Regions from separate parts of the Streptomyces sp. NPDC111744 genome, predicted to be linked through region 3. Evidence: riboswitches for the same ligand, from Rfam matches in the RefSeq annotation. Region 3 holds a riboswitch; each other region holds the start of a gene.

Region 1 (5,014 bases), 190 kb from region 3:
GAGGTCGGTCCCCGGGGTCTTGCCGGACTCGCGGGAGTCGGAGGCGATGTCCAGGACGTCGTCGGCGAGCTGGAAGGCGACACCGAGGCGTTCGCCGTACTGGGTGAGGACGTCCACGACCGTCTCGTCGGCGCCGGACATCATCGCGCCGAAGCGGCAGGAGACCGCCACCAGCGAGCCGGTCTTGCCGGCCAGCACGTCGAGGTAGTGGTCGACCGGGTCACGCCCGTCCGACGGCCCGGCCGTCTCCAGGATCTGGCCCGTCACCAGCCTTTCGAACGCGAGCGCCTGGACCCGCACCGCCTCGGGTCCGAGGTCGGCGAGGATCTGCGAGGCGCGGGCGAACAGGAAGTCACCCGTGAGAACGGCGACCGAGTTGCCCCAGCGGGTGTTGGCGCTGTCGACACCGCGCCGCACGGCGGCCTCGTCCATGACGTCGTCGTGGTACAGCGTGGCGAGATGGGTCAGCTCGACTACCACGGCCGACGGCACGACGCCCGGCGCGTACGGGTCACCGAACTGCGCGGCCAGCATCACCAGCAGCGGCCGGAACCGCTTCCCGCCGGCCCGCACGAGGTGCTGCGCGGCTTCCGTGATGAAGGGGACCTCACTTTTGGTGGCTTCTAGCAAGCCCTCCTCGACAGCCGTCAATCCGGCCTGGACATCGGCTTCCAGAGCCTGGTCCCGCACGCTCAGCCCGAACGGCCCGACGGTCACGAGGGGTCTCCTGTCTGCTGGTGTCCACTGGCGATTACACGGTTTGTCGATAGGTCGCTGCCATCACTCAAGTCAGCGTATCCGGTCAGGTTTCGATCACCGATAGCGCCCACCGTTACACCCCGGGCGCTATCGGATCACGACCGGTATGTTTTGATCAGCCGATACGACCTGACATCCAATGACTTAACAGGAAGTACCGCCAGTTGTCCCGAACCGGGGCTCAAGTCGTGTCCCGGGCCGGAGGGGGAACCGCGTCCCCGACCAGTGCCGTCACCGGGTCCGACGGCGGGCCGTCCCACAGAGCGCCGACCACGGACGGTCATGTCTTCTCCGACCGACGTCACCTGCCCGGAGGTACCCCCTTCGCGGCCCGTCAAAGCCGACGGGGTTCAGATCGAGTCGATCCGTACCCCTACATCCGTCCCCTACGAGATCACGCACGAGGACCTCCGCACCCCCCTTCATCCCCTTCGCCGTCCGAACGCCGTTCCCCCGCGCGCGTGGCGCCCACGGACGGACGAGACCGCCCCCGCACCGCTCGAAGACCTCCCCCGCCGAGCTCACCGACCGGACGAGCCCACGCGGCCGCCGGCGCCGACCGCGCCCGATGGGTCATGGACATGCCTCGGTCGGCCGACAGGCCCCGCGACCGTCGAGCGGCCGGCATCCCCCGGGACGGCTGCATCTCCCTCCGGGTGACGGCCCTCGCGCCCGAGCCGCTCAAAGCGGTCGCCGTGCACTCCACGGACGGCCGCTATGACAACGACGCGTGGGGCGGCGGAGGTTCCCCTCTCACGGTGGACACGCGCGCATGGACAGCCGCCTCGCCCGCCGCCGGGTCGGTGGGCCCGCCGATCCCTCCTCCAACGTGACCGGAATCACGTACGCCCGCCGGGGCCCACGCACGTGAACTCCACGCCGGCTCGGAGGACTTGGGCCGACCCGTCGCCGTGGAGGAATCCGAACGGACGTAGCCGACGGGCGCCGACCTCCCGGCCGCGGTCGATCAGCGGACGCGCGTACCCGGACCGTGCAGAGTTCACGAGGGGCGCACCGGAGACGTACACGACCGGATGAACCAGCTGAAACAGATGAACTGGACGAGCAGCGCCCACTGCCCACCCGCATCCGGTCTGGCCCGTCGGTTCGCTTACCGAGCCACAATTCCACCGAATTAGACAATTCGGGCAATACCCGAAATCACCTGTGATGCACGCCACTCTTCTCGCCTCAATTGGGGCAATCCACGCAAATAATGGCGGAGCGCTTTTCCACCGATGCCCGGAAAAACGGACTTCACGAATCCCTCATGTCTGATTTGCCGCGATTGCCACTTCGTGAAGTGGGTCACGTCGGTCGGGAGGCCGTAAAGGCTAGGACGAACCTTTCTTTCCGTTCCCTGTGGGCGAGTTGTGGCTTGGCAGCCGCAAAGGATCAAGTACCCCATACGACTCAGATCAAGGTCAATCGGTGTGTTGTGTGAATCCAGCACTTGTTCCGGACATGTGCTCTCGCATACGTTCCCGCTCGCCGGGCGGACGCCGAATCCTGCCGCCGCCCGTCGTGACCCATCGACGAGTCCATTCGCACGGCAGGAGCGGGGGATCCAGGTAAGTCGCCGGACCGGGCGGCCGACGTCAACGACGGACGTCGTACCGGAACGGCTAGGGGTGAAGTCGCCTCGCCTTCGGGCGGTGCGGCCGGGCACTCCCCGCGCCCGAACCCGACAGCTCACCTCGTAGGCGACGGAGAGGAACTTCGCCATGTCTGCTGCCACTCAGCACCGCCGTCCCCGCCGTAACCGCATCGTCCGCACGCTTGCCATCGCCGGCACCGGCGCCGCCGTTCTCGCCCTCCCGCTCATCGGGGCGACCACCGCCTCCGCCGCCACCTCCACCTCGACGGCCTCGACGACGCTCGCCGGGTACCCGAACAACCTCGACGGCTGGATCCGCGAGTCGCTCGCGATCATGGCCGAGAAGCACATCCCCGGCAGCTACAACGGCATCTACCGCAACGTGATGCGTGAGTCGTCCGGCAACCCGCAGGCCATCAACCTCTGGGACTCCAACGCGGCCGCCGGCATCCCGTCCAAGGGCCTGCTCCAGGTGATCGACCCGACGTTCAAGACCTACCACGTGGACGGCACGTCGTTCGACATCTACGACCCGGTCGCGAACATCACCGCCGCCTGCAACTACGCCGCCGCGCGGTACGGCTCGATGGACAACGTGCACGGCGCGTACTGACCGGCGCCGTCAGCTGAAGAGTCTTTCGAGGACGACGGCGATGCCGTCGTCCTCGTTCGACAAGGTGATCTCGTCGGCCACCGCCTTGAGTTCGGGATGGGCGTTGGCCATGGCCACCCCGTAGGACGCCCAGTCGAACATGGGCACGTCGTTGGGCATGTCACCGAAGGCGACGGCCTGTTCGGGGCTCAGCCCCAGGTGGTCGGCGGCCAGCGCCAGCCCGGTCGCCTTGGTCACCCCGCACGGCTGGAGCTCGACGGTCCCCGGCCCCGACATGGTGACCGTCGCCAGCGATCCCACCACCGCGCGCGCGGTGGCCGCCAGTTCGTCGTCGGAGAGGGTGTGGTGGCGCAGCAGCACCTTGCTGATGGGCGCGCACCACAGGTCGTCACGCCGGTCGACGCGCAGCGCGGGCAGCGTGGGGTGGGGCATCAGATAGCCCGGCTCGATGAGCGTGAGCCCGTCCACGCCGTCCTGGTCGACCGCCGCGTACACCTGTCCGACCTCGGCCTCGATCTTGCCGAGGGCGGTCTCCGCCAGCTCCCGGTCCAGGGTGACCGACCACAGCAGTCGGGCTGTGCCGGCGTCGTACACCTGCGCTCCCTGGCCGCAGACCGCGAGTCCCGTGCAGCCGAGGTCGTCCAGGAGGGGGCGCACTCTCGGCGCGGGGCGCCCGGTCACCACGAGATGCCGGGCGCCGGCCCGGCCGGCCCGCGCGAGCGCGGCGAGCGACCGTTCCGACAGGGTGTCGTCGGCGCGCAGCAGCGTGCCGTCCAGGTCGGTGGCGATCAGTGAGTACGGGGTGGGTGCGACCATGATCAGAGAATACGGACAGCACGCCTCGGAGACTCACTGTGCGTTTCGGCCTCAAGTGGCGCCCGCCGCCTCCGTGATGGGGCGTTGTCAGTGGGCCACGTTACGTTGGCGGTGGGTTGATGGCACCGATCGGACGGGGCGGGCGTAGGACGGACAGACCGGGGGTCTCCCGCGCGCATCTGCTGGAGTCGGCGTCCGACGCGCTGGAGCGGCTTCCGCGGGCGCTGCGGCCGGAGATCTACGCCGTCGTTCCGTATCCGTCGTGTCGACGACGACGAGCGCAGACCGTACGTGGCGGCCGGCGACGACACCGAGAGCCAGTACGAGGCCGAACGGGACCCGGCGGACCCCGGCGAGGCGCGCTGGAACTACGGGCGTTGGCTCCTCGGTGGCTTCGAGATGCTCGGCAACTGTCCTGGGGACCCGGTCGGCGGCGTGCTGTCCACCGAGGAGGTCCGGCGGCTCGGACTCTGGTTCGACGGGGACGGCGAGAACGCCGAACTGGACGCGAGGCGAGCTGTTGGGGCTGCACTTCGCCGACGCGTGCGTACGGCTGACGCATGATCCGCATGCCGGGGGCCGCATCGAGAAGGTCCTCGGGCGACCGCTGCCGGTGGTGGCCTTACATGTACTGCCCGGGAAGGGAGGTCGAGGCCACGGAAGCCGCCAATCCGCCCGGGTCGATCGAGGAGTTCCTGGCCTGGCAGCCGCGGCCGAGGCGGCACAGCCCCGGGGCGGGGGTGGCGGCCCGGCCCGCGGAGGCGGGTGTCGGCCCGGATCCAGGGGCGGCTGGCGGCCTGGCCCCCAGTGCGGGTGGGCGGCGCCGGATCCGGGGCGGTGGGCGGGGCGGGCGTCAGGCGTGGGCAGCCGCCAGGTGTTTGGCCCGCACCTGGGCGCCCGCCTCGGCCGCGAGAGCCGCCGTCTCCAGCGCGGACTGTCCGGCACCGACGACGATCAGTTCCTTGCCGGAGCAGCGGGTCAGGTCGTGGTGCTGGGAGCTGTGTGAGACGGGGCCGTGGGCCCGTCCGCCGCCGCTTTCGCGAGCACCGCGGGGAGATGGGCGAGTCCCGACAGGCCGGTGGCGACGACGACCGCGCGGGCGGTGAACAACTCTCCCGAGTCCAACTTCAGTTCGAACCCGGCCGCCTTGTCGCGGTCCCCGGAGACCACCCGCACCCGCTCCAGCTCGGGCACCAGCTTCTGCTGGAACCACTCGCCGTAGCCGATGA
Region 2 (5,014 bases), on a different contig from region 3:
CGCCAGGCGCGCTGCTCCTTCGGAGTGAGCCAGCGAGTATTCATACGACCAGTGTAGGTTTGTTTCAAACTTTAACCAAGCGTCCAGTTCACAGCCCGCCGCCGAGAGTGAGCGCGTCCGATGCCGTACCCCTATGTCCTGCTGTCCGCCGCCGTCTCTCTCGACGGCTACCTCGACGACACCGGCCCCGACCGGCTGCTGCTCTCGTCCCCGGCCGACTTCGACCGGGTGGACGAGGTACGGGCCTCCGTCGACGCGATCCTGATCGGCGCCGGCACCATCCGCGCGGACAACCCGCGGCTCCTGGTCAACGACCCCGGGCGGCGCGCGGCCCGGGTCGCCGCCGGAAAGACCGAGTACCCCCTCAAGGTCACGGTCACCGCGACCGGCGACCTCGACCCGGACGCGAAGTTCTGGCACACCGGCGGCGAGAAGGTCGTGTACACCACGGAGACGGGCGCGCAGCGGATCCGCGGCCTCGGTGTCGCCGCGGACGTCGTCTCGCTCGGCACCGACCTCGACTGGCCCGCGCTGCTGAAGGACCTGCACGAGGCGCGAGGGGTCGGCCGACTGATGGTCGAGGGCGGCGGTACCGTCCACACCCAGCTTCTCCAGCAGGGCCTGGCCGACGAACTCCAGCTGGTCCTGGCCCCTGTCTTCGTCGGCGACCCGAAGGCGCCGCGCCTGTTCGGCCCGGGCGGGTACCAGGCCGGGCGGCTGCGGCTCCTGGAGAGCCGCCGGATCGAGGACGTCGTGCTGATGCGGTACGAGCCCACCGGCCCCGGCACGGGTGCGTCGGCGTCCGCCGCGGACCGGCACTGGCTGCGGCTCGCCTGCGAGCTGGCGGCCGACTGCCCGCCCTCCCGGACCGCGTTCAGCGTCGGCGCGGTGGTGGTCGCGGCCGACGGCACGGAACTGGCCCGCGGCCACTCCCGGGAGTCCGGCGACCCCGTCGTCCACGCGGAGGAGGCGGCCCTGGCCAAGATCCCGTCGGCCGACCCCCGGCTGGCCACGGCCACGGTCTACACCAGCCTCGAACCCTGCACCCACCGCTCCTCCCGGCCGCACCCATGCGCCGAGCTGATCCTCCGGGCCGGGGTACGGCGGGTGGTCACGGCATGGCGCGAGCCGGACATCTTCGTCGAGTCGGCCGACGGGACGGGGACGCTGCGGGAGGCGGGGGCGGCGGTGCTGGTGCTGGGCGAGTACGAGGACCTGGCGAAGACCCCCAACGTGCACCTGCTGAGCTGACCTCTCTTAACCCGTGTGACTCCCACGCTTCTGATGGCGTATGCTGGTGTCAACGACGCGGGGTGGAGCAGCTCGGTAGCTCGCTGGGCTCATAACCCAGAGGTCGCAGGTTCAAATCCTGTCCCCGCTACTGAATGACCAGGGCCGGAATCCAAGAACTAGGATTCCGGCCCTGAGTCATATAGCGGCACCGTACCGGTGCGTGTTCCTCATCACACCCGTCCGTACTCATCCGCCCGGCCCACACCACTCGCCCCCGCTGACTCGCAACAGCAAACCTGGACGGGCACGCAATTGGACACAGGGGACATATGGGGAGTCGTACCGTGGGCCCTGGAGAGGCGCAGGAGGACGGGTCCGCAGCCGTCCGCACCCTGGCCCGCTTCCTGCCCGCTCTGCTGATCGTCGTCGGCGTCTGTTACGACGCCCTCACCCCGCAGGCGTTCACGCCCGTCCCCTTCTTCACGGCCGCCCCGCTGATCGCCGCGCCCCTCTCCTCCCTCCGCGCCACCGTCCTGACCGGCCTCGTGTCCTTCCTCGCCGCCTACGCCGTGCACGCCCGCTACACCTTCCGCCCCGACGTCGACACGGTCACCGAGGCCCTCACCGTGGCCACCGTCGCCGCCCTCGCCGCAGGCATCAACCAGGTCGTCCGCATCGGCGACCAGCGCCTCGCCTCCGCCCGCGAGATCGCCGAGGCCGCCCAGCGGGCCGTTCTGCCCGAGCCCACCGAGCGGATCGGCGGCTTCGAGATCGCCGCCTGCTACGAGGCGGCCCAGGAGGGCACCTTCATCGGCGGCGACCTCTATGCCGTCCAGGACACCCCGTACGGCGTACGACTGGTCGTCGGCGATGTCCGCGGCAAGGGCACGGGCGCGGTCGCCGCCGTCGCCGTGGTCATCGGCGCGTTCCGGGAGGCCGCCGAGCAGGAGGCCACGCTGGAGGCGGTGGCGGGGCGGCTGGAGCGGGCGCTGGCCCGCGAGGGCGTCCGGCGCGGCGGCGTCGACGCGTTCGAGGGGTTCACCACCGCCGTACTCGCCGAACTCCCGCACGGCGACGGCACGGTCCGGGTCGTCAACCGCGGCCATCCGCCACCCCTGCTGCTGCACGGCGACGGCAAGGTGTCCCCGGTACGGGTGCCCGAGGCCGCGCTGCCGCTCGGGATGGGCGAGTTGGGGGCCTGGCCCGACCGGGCCGCCGAGCATCCGTTCCCGAGCGGGGCCACACTGCTGCTGCACACCGACGGCCTCTCCGAGGCACGGGACGCGCACGGCCGGTTCTACGATCCCGAGCAGCGGCTGACCGGCCGTACCGTCACCTCCCCCGGGCAGCTGCTGGCCCGGCTCGCGGCCGAGGTGCGCCGGCACACCGGCGGCGGCATGACCGACGACATGGCGCTGCTCGCCGTACGCCGACCCTGATCCGTGTTACGCCCTGTGTTCGGACGACCGCCCTCGGCGTAACGGCTGAGTCACCATCAAAACGTGGGACTGTTGAGCCGAACAGAACGCATGGTCAACTCGACCGTTTTGACCGATCGTGGCAGGTAAGTCCATGCTTTGAAAGCTTAATGATCAAGGCGAACAGCTTGGAATCTTACAGCCGGGTCTATTAACGTTCGATAACGCAGCGCGGTCGTCCCAGCCGTCACCCGCGACGGCTCCGCGCGCACGCGCCGAATCCCGCAAGGGAACCGGGGAACCACCACCTTGGGGTGAATCGCACGGCTGCCGCCGGTAGAAAACGGCCGGTATACGCGCGTAGGAGACCTTCCCGCTCCGAACCCGTCAGCTAACCCGGTAGGCAGCGGAAGGAAAGGAGTGCGCCCGCGTGGCGTCCAACCGGCCTGCTCCGACAGCCCCGTTCGTGCCCAGCCAGCGTCAACCCGAGACCTACGGCTACGGCGGCTACCGCACCGACGAGGGCCCCTGGGAGGAGTGGAACCCGACCGAGGAGTCCCTCGCCCCGGTACGCGGCCGGCACCGGGTCGCCAAGCAGCGCGGCGGCGGGCTCGGCCGCAGCTCCACGGTCCTCGGCGTCGGCGTCATCGCCGCCGTCGGCGCGGGCGGCATGGCCAGTGCCAACACCGGCAAGCCGCCGGTCTCCATCTCCCTGCCCGACCTGCCGTCCTCCGTCGGCACCCTGCTCGGCGAGGACGGCGGCCACAAGGCCACCCAGACCGCGCTCAGCAGCGTCACCACGACGACCGCCACCGACGCGGACTCGTCCGCCTCCTCATCCGACGCCGGCGAGGCACTGCGCAGCCGGATCATCGCCCAGGCCGAACAGCAGCAGACCCAGATCGACGTCAAGGCCAGCGCCAAGGCCGTGGCCGCCGCCGACAAGGCGGTCTCCGACGCGGAGGCCAAGGCGGAGAAGGCGGCCGCCGCCAAGGCCGCCGACGCCAAGGACAAGGCGGAGGCCGCCGAGAAGCAGAAGGCCGAGCAGCAGCGGCTCGCGGCGCTGGCCAAGCAGTACACGCTGCCGGTCGTCTCCTACACGATCACCGGCACCTTCGGACAGGCCGGCTCCATGTGGGCCTCCGGCTACCACACCGGCCTCGACTTCGCCGCCCCCACCGGCACGCTGATCAAGGCCGTCCACAGCGGCACCGTCACGGAGGCCGGCTGGGCCGGCTCGTACGGCTACCGCACGATCATCACCCTCGACGACGGCACCGAGCTGTGGTTCTGCCACCAGTCATCGATCGGCGTCAAGGTCGGCCAGAAGGTCGCGACCGGTGACGTCATCGGCCGCGTGGGCGCCACCGGCAACGTCACCGGCCCGCACCTCCACCTGGAGGTCCACCCGAACGGCCAGGCCACCGCCATCGACCCGATGACCTGGCTGCGCGGCAAGGGCCTCAACCCCTGACGGACCCCACCGATCCCCGGCGGTCCTGACGACACCCCCCCGACGTCAGGGCTGCCGGTCCGGTGTGCCCACGGAACTACCGGGCGCCTTCCGCTTTTACGAGAACTTCGTATTGCGCTGGCATGGGACCCCCTGGTCACCGGTGTTGAACTGAAGCATGACTGCTTCTTCCGGTTCCTCTTCCCTCCGTAAGCTCGGCGCCTCCGACCTGGAGGTCTTCCCGCTCTGCCTCGGCGGCAACGTCTTCGGCTGGACCGCCGACGAGGCCGCCTCCTTCGCCGTCCTCGACGCGTACACGGCCGCGGGCGGCAACTTCGTGGACACCGCCGACTCGTACACGGCCTGGATCGATGGCCACAAGGGCGGCGAGTCCGAGACCGTCATCGGCAGGTGGGTCAAGGCGCGCGGCAACCGCGACGACGTCGTCATCGCGACGAAGGTCAGCCAGCACCCCGAGTACCAGGGCCTGTCGGCCGCCAACATCAAGGCCGCCGCCGACGCGTCCCTGCGCCGGCTCGGCACCGACTACATCGACCTGTACTACACGCACTTCGACAAGCCCGAGATCCCGGTCGAGGAGATCATCGGCGCCCTGGACGAGCTGGTGCGGGCGGGCAAGGTCCGCCACATCGCCGCCTCCAACATCACCGCCGAGCGGCTCCAGGAGTCCCTGGACCTCTCCGACCGCGAGGGCCTCGCCCGGTACGTCGCCCTCCAGCCCCACTACAACCTGGTCTCCCGCGACACCTACGAGGGCCCGCTCCAGGACCTGGCCTCCCGCACCGGTCTCGCGGCGGTTCCGTACTTCTCGCTGGCGGCCGGCTTCCTCACCGGCAAGTACCGCCCCGGTACGACGGTGGACAGCGCCCGTGCGGGCCGCGCCGCGCAG
Region 3 (5,014 bases):
CGAAGCCGGACGCGCCCGACGCCGAGGACCGCGAGCGGGTCGAGGAGAGCGAGGCCGCGACGCCCGACGCGGGCCCGGAGGACACCGGTGCCATCGCCCCGGTCCGCTTCCACTCCAGGTACCCGGCCGGGATCTCCTCCAGGAAGCGCGAGGGCGGGTTGTACGACGGCTGCCCCCAGGCGCTGCGCATCGCCGACCGGGTGAGATACAGCCGCTCCCGCGCGCGCGTGATACCGACGTACGCCAGGCGCCGCTCCTCCTCCAGCTCCTTGATCTGGCCGAGGGCGCGCATGTGCGGGAAGACGCCGTCCTCCATGCCGGTCAGGAAGACAACCGGGAATTCGAGGCCCTTGGCGGTGTGCAGGGTCATCAGGGTGATGACGCCGGAGCCGTCCTCGTCCTCGTCGGGGATCTGGTCGGAGTCGGCGACCAGCGCCACCCGCTCCAGGAAGTCGGACAGCCCGCCCGACGCCTCGCCCTCCCCGGACTCCTGCTCGAACTCCAGTGCCACGGAGGCGAGTTCCTGGAGGTTCTCGATCCGGGTCTCGTCCTGCGGGTCGGTGGAGGCCTGCAACTCGGCGAGGTAGCCGGTGCGTTCGAGGATCGCTTCGAGCACGGTGGCCGGTCCGGCGCCGGACTCCACGACCGTACGCAGGTCCTCCATCAGCGTGTTGAACCGCTTGACCGCGTTGGTCGACCGCGCGGCCATGCCGTACGCCTCGTCGACGCGCTTGAGCGCCTGCGGGAAGCTGATCTTCTCGCGCTGGGCGAGGGCGTCGATCATCGCCTCCGCGCGGTCGCCGATACCACGCTTGGGGACGTTGAGGATCCGGCGCAGCGGGACGGAGTCCTCCGGGTTGGCCAGTACGCGCAGATACGCCAGGACGTCCCGGACCTCCTTGCGCTCGTAGAAGCGGACACCGCCGACGACCTTGTAGGGCAGGCCGACGCGGATGAAGATCTCCTCGAAGACACGGGACTGAGCGTTGGTGCGGTAGAAGACGGCGACATCGCCCGCCTTCGCCTCGCCCGCGTCCGTCAGACGGTCTATCTCGTCGGCGACGAACTGCGCCTCGTCGTGCTCGGTGTCGGCGACATAGCCGGTGATCTGCGCGCCCGCGCCGGCGTTGGTCCACAGGTTCTTCGGGCGGCGGGACTCGTTGCGCTCGATGACCGCGTTGGCGGCGGAGAGGATCGTCTGCGTGGAGCGGTAGTTCTGCTCCAGGAGGATCGTCGTCGCGTTCGGGTAGTCCTCCTCGAACTGGAGGATGTTGCGGATCGTCGCGCCCCGGAAGGCGTAGATCGACTGGTCGGCGTCGCCCACCACGCACAGTTCGGCGGGCTGGAGGTCGTGCTCGCCCGGCGGCACGTCGACGGGGTGCTCGGAGGTGCCGACGAGCTCGCGCACGAGTGCGTACTGGGCGTGGTTGGTGTCCTGGTACTCGTCGACCAGGACATGCCGGAAGCGGCGGCGGTAGTGCTCGGCGACGTCCGGGAAGGCGCGCAGCAGGTTGACCGTCGTCATGATCAGGTCGTCGAAGTCCAGGGCGTTCGCCTCGCGCAGCCGCGACTGGTAGAGGGCGTAGGCCTGGGCGAGGGTCTTCTCGAATCCGTCGCTCGCCTGGGCGGCGAAGTCCTCCTCGTCGATCAGCTCGTTCTTGAGGTTGCTGATCTTGGCGCTGAAGGACTTGGGCGGGAAGTGCTTGGGGTCGAGGTCCAGGTCGCGGCAGACCAGGGCCATCAGGCGCTTGGAGTCGGCTGCGTCGTAGATCGAGAAGGAGGAGGTGAAGCCGAGCTTCTTGCTCTCCCTGCGCAGGATCCGCACGCACGCGCTGTGGAAGGTCATCACCCACATCGCGTTCGCGCGCGGGCCGACGAGGTGCTCGACTCGCTCCTTCATCTCGCCCGCGGCCTTGTTGGTGAAGGTGATCGCGAGGATCTGGCCCGGGTGCACCCTCCGCGCGCCGAGCAGATGCGCGATGCGGTGCGTGAGCACGCGCGTCTTGCCGGAGCCGGCACCGGCCACGATGAGCAGCGGGGAGCCGGCGTGCACGACCGCCGCCCGCTGGTTGTCGTTCAGCCCCTCCAGGAGCGCGGCCGGGTCCAGGGCCGGGCGGGCGGCGCCGTCGCGGTAGTAGGCGTCACGGTCCGGAGGCGCGTCGAACTTCCCGCCGAACAGATCGTCCGGAATCGGCTCCGGTACGTGCTCGTCCTCGGGCGGCGGCGGGGACTCCTCCTCGTGGCCGCGCGGGGGCTGGAGGCTCGCCAGGAAGCTGTCGTCAAAGAGGCTGCTCATCGCTCTCCGAGTCTAGGGCGCCCCACCGACAACCGGTCCCCACCCCGGAAACTCGCCCCGGTCACCCAACAGAATCAACCCCTCACGGTCTGCGATCACACGCCGTGAGCATGCGCGCGCCCACCCACCGGGAGCGCGGGCCACTCGACCGCTCCGGACAAGTCACCCCATACCCCGCTTGATCAACCGATCCGGCCGGGCAGCAACACCAAGGTCACGAAAATGTATCGGGCATATCGCACATCAACCTTCACACAGAGCACACGAGTTGGCTAGCGTGCCGACCAGGCCGTACGACCCCCACCGGCGAACGTCGCCGGGCCGCACGGCCTCCGCCGAGTCCAGGGTGCCACCGCGCACCCGGAGCCGGGGACCCACACCGACCTTGGGGTGAATCGGTCCCGACTTCCCACCGGGAGCGAACCGTAGGGCAACCCTTCCGAACCACCCGCCCGAACCCGACAGCTAACTCGGTAGGCGGAGCATGGAAGGAGTCGCCCCCGTTGGCGTCGCACCGCAAGTCGCGTCCGTCCGCAACGCGCGTAGGCATACGCACCCCCGCTCTGGCCACCGCCGCTCTCACCTCCGTGGCCCTGCTCTCCCAGACGGCCAACGCCGCGCCCTCCGAGGACGGCAAGCCCAGCCTGGAGGAGGTCGAGAAGAAGGTCGACGCCCTCTACCGGCAGGCGGAGTCGGCGACCGAGAAGTACAACGCGGCCAAGGAGAAGACCGGCAGGCAGCGCAAGCAGGTCGACACCCTGCTCGACGACGTCGCCGAGCGGACGGACCGGCTCAACAAGGCGCGTGAGGAACTGGGTTCGTTCGCCGCGGCCCAGTACCGGACCGGGGCCAGTGCGCCCGACACGGCGACCTTCCTGCTCGCGGACAGCCCGCAGGACTACTTCGACCAGACGCAGCTGATGAGCCGGCTGACCTCGCGCCAGAAGGACGCGGTCGACGACTACGCCACACAGCAGTCCGCGACCATGAAGAAGCGGCAGGAGGCCGCCAGGAGCCTGGAGACGCTCACCGAGACCCAGAACGACCTCAAGACCGCCAAGACCACCGTCCAGACGAAGCTGGCCTCCGCGCGGGAGCTGCTGTCGCAGCTGACGGCCCAGGAGAAGGCCCGGCTGGCGGAGATCGCGAAGAGGCAGCAGGCGGAGGCGGCGCTCAAGGCGGCGGAGCTCGCGAAGCAGCAGGCGGCGGCCGCGAAGCAGGAAGGTTCGTCGTCATCGACGCCGTCCTCCGGCGGCTCCGCCTCTTCCTCCGCCTCTTCCTCCTCCGACGCCTCCTATGCGACAAAGGCCACCAAGGCGATCGCCTTCGCCCGCGCGCAGATCGGCAAGCCGTACGTCTGGGGCGCCACCGGCCCCGGCTCCTACGACTGCTCCGGCCTCTCCCAGGCCGCCTGGAAGGCCGCCGGCGTCTCCCTGCCGCGCACCACGTACGACCAGGTGAACGCCGGCACGACGGTCTCCCTCGCCGACGCCCAGCCCGGTGACCTGGTCTTCTACGACGACGTCACCCACGTCGGCATCTACATCGGCAACGGCATGATGATCCACGCCCCGAAGCCCGGCGCGTACGTCCGGGAGGAGTCGATCTACTACGGGGGCGAGTCGATCATCCATAGCGTGGTGCGACCGGCCTGAGGGGGCGTGGGCGCGCTAGAAGGGCGTGCCTGGGCCGCACTGGCTCTGGCCTGCGTGGCCCGAGCGGGGCTGGCCGCGGAGTGCGTCGTACGGCTGCTGGAGGACCGTTCGCGGTGGGTGGCGAAGGCGGCGACGCCGGGCTCACTCACGCCGTGGCGGCGACGGCGGTGGCCGGCCGTGCTGGGGTCCACACTGGCGGCGGCCGCCGACGCGGCGCGACTCGCGCCGCCCTCAGGAGGGCTTCCTGAGGGTCACGTCCACAGCACGGCGATGAAGATGTTCGCCATGGTCAGCAGGCCCACCAGGCCGAAGGCGCCCTTCTCCGCCTTCTCGTCGTCCCGTTTCACATAGACGAGCCCGAGGATCACGATCAGCAGCGCGAGCTTCACGCCGATCTTGATCGTGTTGACGTGGTGGTCGTCGGCCTCGTTGAGGCCGACCAGGATCACACCGGTCGCGAGCATGGTGAACGCGCCGTGCAGCATCCCGGGGACGAACCGGGCCGTGCCCTGACCCATCGCCTTCATCTGGGTGAGGAAGCCGCCGAGGAGCGCGGCAATGCCGATGATGTGCAGGCCGACGAAGAGATGGATGAGTACGTCCATGGCCCCGGAGCCTAATCAGGGCCCCATGGGGCACCGGGCACCGGCCCCTCCCTCGGCGCCCGCCGCTACTCACTTGCACGGCATCGCATTTATGCACCCCATAGCACTCCGTGTCTCCCGCGCGCCCCCGAACCGCCGCTTCGGTCATCCCACCCCGCGAAGCCGACGACTCCGGACCGGAATCCCGGTCACATACCGTCGGGTAACGATCCGGCCACGCCAATTCCGTGCATCGCGTTACCGAGCCGACACACTCCGGCCTAGCGTCCTCCCCCAGGTGACCGACTCCCCACCGCCGCCCGGGCCAGGGGCGGCAGTCGGACACCACCGCCGAGAAAGTCCGGCGGCGGCCCGCTCCCCCTGTGCGGGCCGCCGCCGGACGCCTAATCCGCACCCCTGCGGCCGTATGCGCGCTCCTCCTGGTGTGCGTACGGGCGACACGGCGGTCGTACGAAAGG

Evidence for each region. Region 3 has a riboswitch for cyclic di-AMP ahead of ACZ7OO_RS02860 (C40 family peptidase). Riboswitches for the same ligand answer to the same signal wherever they lie in the genome.
Region 1: another riboswitch for cyclic di-AMP. It lies ahead of ACZ7OO_RS03755 (transglycosylase SLT domain-containing protein); the one in region 3 lies ahead of ACZ7OO_RS02860 (C40 family peptidase).
Region 2: another riboswitch for cyclic di-AMP. It lies ahead of ACZ7OO_RS10200 (M23 family metallopeptidase); the one in region 3 lies ahead of ACZ7OO_RS02860 (C40 family peptidase).

The regions. Positions count from the first base shown of each region.
Region 1 covers NZ_JBVKCG010000001.1:787,497-792,510, forward strand. Annotated here, with positions in the region: gene ACZ7OO_RS03750 (polyprenyl synthetase family protein) at 1-717, opposite strand, end outside; cyclic di-AMP (ydaO/yuaA leader) riboswitch at 2,283-2,480, shown strand; gene ACZ7OO_RS03755 (transglycosylase SLT domain-containing protein) at 2,484-2,969, shown strand; gene ACZ7OO_RS03760 (HAD family hydrolase) at 2,979-3,785, opposite strand; gene ACZ7OO_RS03765 (hypothetical protein) at 4,077-4,349, shown strand; partial or broken gene ACZ7OO_RS03770 (FAD-dependent oxidoreductase) at 4,669-5,014, opposite strand, start outside.
Region 2 covers NZ_JBVKCG010000004.1:18,067-23,080, reverse strand. Annotated here, with positions in the region: gene ACZ7OO_RS10220 (MarR family winged helix-turn-helix transcriptional regulator) at 1-44, opposite strand, end outside; gene ACZ7OO_RS10215 (dihydrofolate reductase family protein) at 121-1,251, shown strand; tRNA gene ACZ7OO_RS10210 (tRNA-Met) at 1,308-1,381, shown strand; gene ACZ7OO_RS10205 (PP2C family protein-serine/threonine phosphatase) at 1,563-2,672, shown strand; cyclic di-AMP (ydaO/yuaA leader) riboswitch at 2,915-3,073, shown strand; gene ACZ7OO_RS10200 (M23 family metallopeptidase) at 3,082-4,125, shown strand; gene ACZ7OO_RS10195 (aldo/keto reductase) at 4,283-5,014, shown strand, end outside.
Region 3 covers NZ_JBVKCG010000001.1:602,153-607,166, forward strand. Annotated here, with positions in the region: gene pcrA (DNA helicase PcrA) at 1-2,296, opposite strand, end outside; cyclic di-AMP (ydaO/yuaA leader) riboswitch at 2,620-2,791, shown strand; gene ACZ7OO_RS02860 (C40 family peptidase) at 2,800-3,951, shown strand; gene ACZ7OO_RS02865 (hypothetical protein) at 4,203-4,556, opposite strand.